2 regions of the Exiguobacterium sp. s46 genome follow, and region 2 is predicted to be linked to the other one. Evidence: riboswitches for the same ligand, from Rfam matches in the RefSeq annotation. Region 2 holds a riboswitch; the other holds the start of a gene.
The links. A riboswitch is a leader RNA that binds a small molecule or an ion and turns the genes downstream of it on or off. The one in region 2 is predicted to bind S-adenosylmethionine.
Positions count from the first base shown of each region.

Region 1: it holds a riboswitch for S-adenosylmethionine, as region 2 does, so the genes downstream of both, KNQ08_RS13690 (LLM class flavin-dependent oxidoreductase) here and KNQ08_RS10250 (methionine ABC transporter ATP-binding protein) in region 2, are expected to answer to the same signal.

Region 1 is NZ_JACSMY010000003.1:94,490-97,903, reverse strand. It holds gene KNQ08_RS13695 (ATP-grasp domain-containing protein) at 1-768, opposite strand, end outside; gene KNQ08_RS13690 (LLM class flavin-dependent oxidoreductase) at 765-1,823, opposite strand; SAM riboswitch class I at 1,898-2,000, opposite strand; gene KNQ08_RS13685 (DUF975 family protein) at 2,114-2,752, opposite strand; gene KNQ08_RS13680 (DUF2325 domain-containing protein) at 2,816-3,414, opposite strand, start outside.
Region 2 is NZ_JACSMY010000001.1:1,971,118-1,974,531, reverse strand. It holds gene KNQ08_RS10255 (methionine ABC transporter permease) at 1-401, opposite strand, end outside; gene KNQ08_RS10250 (methionine ABC transporter ATP-binding protein) at 391-1,404, opposite strand; SAM riboswitch class I at 1,489-1,594, opposite strand; gene KNQ08_RS10245 (aminotransferase class I/II-fold pyridoxal phosphate-dependent enzyme) at 1,657-2,844, opposite strand; gene KNQ08_RS10240 (alpha-glucosidase) at 2,993-3,414, shown strand, end outside.

The sequences.
Region 1 (3,414 bases), on a different contig from region 2:
CGCTTGGAGGAATGCTTCATACTTTTGGATGATCGGGTCATCGAAGCCTTCAACGATTTGGAACTTCATCGGTGTTTGCGGTGCTTCTTCACCGACTGGGCAGAACAAGTCGTCGATCACGCATGCATCCGCTGGGCAAAGCTCGAACCCTTCTGATGTATCGACTCGAACCGCGTAGACGAACTTTCCACCTACGAACTCACAACGTGTGATGTACGGTTCTGGTGCTTGAATATACTCTTGAATCAACGTGATGCCATCGACTGGTTCGTCGAATGTCGGACCGTCGAGATAAGCTTCAAGTGCTTCAATCGAGTGGAACAGCTGGACGCCGAGACCTTTTCCGGCACGGTTGTGTTTCGTGATGAATGACGAAACACCGATTTCTTTTGCTGCTTGTACGATTTGATCACGTCCGACGGCAGCCGTCGTCTTCGGTACACGAATCCCAGCCTTCCGCAACGCCGTATATTGATTGACTTTGCTGACTTCAAGACGGAGCGCACGCGTTCCGTTAAAGACGGTCCGGTCATGCTCTTCTAACCAAGCGAGGACCCCTTCCGTCAACTCCGGCGCGTAACGATGTCCCCGCGTATGCGAAGAAGCACTCATCCGGCTGTAAAAGACGCCTTCTGGCGGCAGTTCATCCAGCGGAACGATTCCTTCATTCAAGTGCCACTGTTCATACGGTAATTCGAGTTCTTCGAGACGTTTGATGAGATGGTCCGTCCATTCTTGGTTTTCGTGGAGAATATGAATTTTTGTCATGATTGTTGACCTACCTTTCGTTTCGCTTCGACCAGTGGCATTACGTCACGAGCAAAGCGTTCCATTTCTTCAAGTTGTGGTGAGAATTGTAACAAAAGTAACGTGACACCGACGGCTTCGAACGCTAGAATCCGTTCAGCGATTTGTTCTGGTGTCCCGATTAAATTCGGACGTAGACCACGGTTCGAGACAGAATAATCGTTCCGCTCGACCTGTTGCTCCAGTTGCGATTTACTAATGAAATCCTGATAACCGGCATAACCGGCGCTGTCTTCCTTGACGTCCGTGATCCGTTGCCATTCAAGAAGTGCTTCTTCTTCCGTATCCCGACAAATGATGTAGGCAGCAAGACCGAAGCTTTCGAGCGGCTTTTGTCCCGTCGCTTCCCGGCGTACTTTCATGTCGTCGATTTTATGGGCTACTTCTTCAACAGTGCCCCCGTGCATGACATAAGCGTCACAGTGTTCGACGATCGTTCGCTTTCCAGCTTCACTCTCTCCACCAGCGTAGAGCTTGATGCCTGGACGCTGGACTGGCTTCGGATGGAGTTCTGCTTGCTCGATCGTGTAGTGATGACCGGAGAAGCTATACGGTGACGCATCTGCCCACAGTCCCTTCATGACCGTGACGAACTCTTCCGTCCGAGCATAGCGTTCATCGTGCGCTGTGAAGATACCGTTGTATTGTTTCGCTTCCTCTGCCCACCACGCTGAAACGACGTTGAGCGTAAAGCGTCCACCACTCAACTGATCGATGTTTGCCGCCATCTTCGCCGTCGTCGCTGGATTATGGAACCCGGGACGAACCGCTGTCATGATCTCAAGGCGTTCTGTCGTTGCAGCAATCGCTGCTGCCGTCGTCCATGCCTCAAGACTCGGTTCCTTAATGCCTTTGATATCATTCAAGTTCAATTCCGCAATCAACGTCGTCGAGAACCCGATTCGTTCTGCTGTTTGTGCGACTTGTTTCGCATAATCGAAGGTCGGTGGCATCTGTTCATCCTCGACGTTACGTAACCATCCCCCAAAAATCGGTAACCAAAAACCATACTCCACTCCATCGTCCCCCTTATCATAAAAAAACGCTCTTTTCGAAGTTCGAAAAGAGCGACGGTATCTTGTCCTGTCCGCTCTTATCTTCGGAAGGTATCCCTTCCTGGAAGTAGCACCTTCCGCCGTAGCGGGGTTGCTGAAGTGTCTTCGGGCCAGTCCCTCGACTTCTCTAGATAAGATGTGTTGCATTCATCGTACAAAATTCACTGAACTAAAGCAACCATTAAACCGTCTTTTCCAATCGGAATTATTTCACGCATAAAAAAATCCCGACGTCGTGTCGGGATTCGGTATTAATATGGTGCGACGAAATCTGATGTTGGCTCTGGCGCTTGTTCACCACGCACACGATCATAGAATTTTGCCATTGTGACGCTGAAGTATGGTCCAACCCATAAGACAGCAAGACCAAGTGTAACGATCACGAGTAATGCCCAACCAATGAATGATAGGAAGAGTAAGAATGCTTCCATTTTATGACCATCCATGAGTTGACGTGAACGTGTGATGGCCTCGAAGATACCGACCGATGGTTCATCTCGAAGGATGTAGAACGTCAACAGGTAAGAGAACGACTTGATGATCCCTGGAATGATCAAGAGTAATGTCCATAAGAATAAGAAGACCGCTTGCACAATCGAGACGCCGATGACTTTGCCGAAGATTTTATACGGCTCGAACAAATCAGCTACTTTGACTTCTTCATTGCGTGCGAACGACATCGCGACCCACGTCCAACCCGCTGCGATTGGGATCAATAAAATCGAAAGAATGATACTGACCGCACTCATCGCATTTAGATCTTCGTTAGGATCTGGTCCGATGAACGTCGGAACGCTCTGGATGATAGAAAACAGTACGAACATGAGGATGGCAAATCCCCAACGACCGCTGAGCGACTCCTTCGCTGCTTTTTTTAATTGAGATGACATGAGTAAGGTCCTCCTTGAAAAATAAGTTCTCACCTTACTTTACGGTCGAATTCTTCTAATGTTTCACTCTTTTTTCAATAATTTCCCGTCTCGTTGCTGGTTGAGCCAAGCACGCTCAAGTTGTCGTTCACACGCCGTGTATAACGATCGTCGACCGTCGAGCCGTTCCATCGCGAATGGAATACCATGCTTTTTTGCCTGCGCGATGACATGTGCACTCGCTGCATGAGAAACGCGACTCGTCACGACGACGATCGCGTCCGTCTTTTTGGCGAGACAGGCAATCTTTTTCGCGGACTGTGCGTCCCCTGCAAGATGAATCAATTCGATTCCCGTCGGCGCAAAGAACTCGCGATAGACAGCGGTCTGTTGTTCATTTCCGACGATGACGAGACGCATTCCTGTGAAGCGCGTGAAATCAAGTGGTGTCTTATCAACGAAATCCATCAATTGTCCAGGTACGGCTGTCGTCACGATCGGTTCAATCGTTCGCTCTTTTGGCATACGGACGCGACGCTGTGCTTTTTTAGCTTTCGGAACCGGTTGTCGTTTCATTTTTCGTGCATACCGATTTGACTTTTTCGTTGTCACAGACGTCTTCACTACCGGTTGCTCTACCTCTGATGGGCGGTTAGATGATGCGTTGACGATCGGCTCTTTAT
Region 2 (3,414 bases):
GGTTTCGCCCCACATGCTTCTGCTGCTTCAATCAAACCAGGCGGAATCTCGCGGAGTGATGTTTCGACAAGGCGCGCGAGAAACGGAATCGCTGCGACACTAAGGCTGACGGACGCTGCCGTCGGACCGATCGTATTGTCGAGTAAGAACTTCGTTAATGGAATGAGGGCAACCAGCAAGATGATGAACGGTAGCGACCGGACGATGTTGACGACGAAGTCAAGAACACGGCGGACGGCAAGGTTTTGAAAAAATAATCCCCGGTCGGTGACGAACAAGAGAATTCCGAGCGGAATCCCGACGACCAATGCGAAAGCAAGTGAAATACCAACCATCCATGCTGTCTCGCCGAGTGCCTTCAAGAGCTCCGGTAACATCGTTTGAATACGATCAAGCCACATCCTGAATCACCTCGAGTGCGTGAAGTTCCGTCGCGAGCCAGTCAAGGGCAGGAGCGATTTGATCGGATGATCCCGTCAAGCTGACAATCAGGACACCGAAGGCGACGTCTTGAATGTAGTCGACCTTGCCGTGCAAGATGCTGACTGAGATATCGTAACGGCGGATCGCTTCTGATAACGTACTTTCACCGGTCTTCTCGCCTGTGAACTGCAAGCGGATGATCTTACCTGGGGTTGCCTGTAAGATGCGTTCCGGCAATTCGATTTGTAATGCCGTATCGACATAATGTTGCGTCACCGGATGCTTAGCTTGACTGAACAAGTCATAGGTTGAGGCGACTTCGACGACTTCACCTTGCGACATGACCGCGACGCGATGGCAAATCTGTTTGACGACATCAATCTCATGCGTGATGAGGACGATCGTCAATCCGAGTCGTTCATTCAAATCCTTCAGCAGTTCAAGAATCTGTAGTGTCGTAACGGGATCAAGAGCGGATGTCGCTTCATCACATAACAAGACGGTCGGATTGTTTGCGAGTGCCCGGGCAATCCCGACGCGCTGTTTCTGCCCACCGCTTAATTGACTCGGGAAGTTCGTCTCAAATCCTTCAAGTCCGACGAGCGAGACGAGTTCGCGAATTCGCTCCGGGAAATCTGCACGTTTGACGCCAGCGGCCTTGAGTGCAAAAGCGATGTTATCCGCGACGTTGCGTGACTGGATCAATTGGAAATGCTGAAAGATCATTCCTGTCCGCAAGCGAAGTTGACGTAAATCTGCTTTTGACATCCCGCCGAGCGAGACACCGTCGACCTTGACGGTTCCTTGTGTTGGATGCTCGAGCCCGTTGATCAGGCGAAGCAACGTACTTTTACCGGCACCAGACTCACCGATGATTCCGAAGATTTCTCCTTTTTGGATCGTCAAATCGACATCCCGTAATGCAAAAATCGGGGTCCGGTCTCGAACGAACCGTTTTGTAATGTGTTTGAATTCAATCATCCGCTCATCTCCTCATACAAAAAAAGTCGCTTTTTCCTAGTAGCAGAGCAACCAGAAAAAAGCGACGAAAGTGTAAGATTTCGTAACTTATCTCTCAGAATGAAAATCATTCTGTAGGATGTGGCACCGTTCCTTACAGGTGGTTGCCGGACGTCGTTGGGCCTAATCCCTCGGTCGCTCTCGATAAGTAGTTATGCTGTTGGGATTTACTTTAACGGAAATGATTCCCATCTGTCAAATGTTTTTTCAGAATTATTCCGCAACAGGTGTCCGGAACAGGTTGAGCGTTCCGATTCGATCGACGGCTTCTTCTAGACGTTCGACGTCAGCAATCAAGCTAATCCGGACGTAGCCTTCACCGTATTCGCCGAAGAATGATCCCGGGGTCACGGCGACGTGTGCTTCGTCAAGTAGATGATCGGTGAAGCTTTGGGACGTGTAACCTTCTGGAACAGGAAGCCAGACGAAGAAGGAACCGCCTGGGCGTGGACCACTCCAACCAATCGCATCGAGTTTTGCGAACAACGCATCGCGTCGTGTTTCATACAAGCTACTTAACTCACGGACGCACGTTTGGTCACTCGTGAGGGCAACGGTCGCCGCATGCTGAATCGGTGTGAAGGCACTGACGTAGAGATGTTCTTGGTATGTTTCGATGCTTGAGATGACGGACGGATTTCCGATCGCGAAGGCAATCCGGAAGCCGGACATGTTGAAGCGTTTTGAGAGTGAGAATAGCTCGATCCCGACGTCTTTTGCCCCTTCCGTCTGCAGGAAGCTTCGCGTCGGACCATCGAAACTGATGCCGCCGTATGCTAAGTCATGGACGACACAGATATCATGGGCATCGGCGAAAGCGACTGTCTGTTCGAAGGCTTCTGCCGTCGCGGTCGCACCCGTCGGATTACTCGGGTAGTTGAGGAACAACATCCGGGCACGCTCGACGTCCGTCGTATCAAGTAAGTCGTAATCCGGTAAGAAGTTATTTTTCTCAAGTAACGGAAGCGTGATCGGGAATGCGCCAGCAAGTGCTGCGCCAGACAGGTAATCCGGGTATCCTGGATCCGGAACGATGACACCTTCTCCAGGGTTGACGATCGTCTGCGGTAAGGCGACGATGCCGGCTTTACTGCCGAGGAGAATTGCGACTTCCGTTGCCGGATCGATTGTGACACCGAATTCAGTCGCATAAAAGCGCGCGACGGCTTGCTTTAGAAAATCATGTCCACGAAACGGTGGATATTGAAGGTTCGTTGGCTCGTCGATGGCTTGTTTTAAGGCATCGAGAATATGTACAGGCGTCGTCTGGTCGGGTGTTCCTTGACCAAGTGTGATGACATCGTGTCCGGCAGCTTTCACAGCACCGATTCGGTTCGCGAGTTCAGCGAAGACAGGAGCAGGAAGCCGATCAATGGCGATGGATGGAGCGAAATGTTTCATGGATGAATGCCTCCTTCGTGGTATTGTCGTCAAGGATAACGAATATTCAGTCAAAAGAAAAGAACTTTTTCGAAATTCAAAAAAATTGTCGGATAAACAGGTACAGATAAGTGGAGCGGGAATAAAGAGTAGGGAGAGGAGTGGGAAGATGAAGCGAGCTAACTGGAAAGAGGCAGTCGTCTATCAAGTCTACTGGCGTAGCTTTAAAGATTCGAACGGGGATGGGATCGGTGATTTGCGAGGTGTCATCGATAAGCTTGATTACATCGCTTCACTGGGTGTCGATGTCGTGTGGTTGAATCCGTGTTATCGTTCCCCGGACGTCGATAACGGCTATGATATTGCCGATTATTACGAGATCATGGAAAAAGCGGGAACGATGGGAGATCTCCAGGAGTTGATCACGGCCGCTCATGCCCGAGGATTAAAGGTCATTCTCGATTTAGTTGTGAACCATACGAGTGACCAGCATGACTGGTTCCGTCAGTCGCGAGAGCGGATTAACGATAAGGATGACTGGTACATCTGGCAGGATGGTACGAAAGAGACGCCTCCGAACAACTGGCGCTC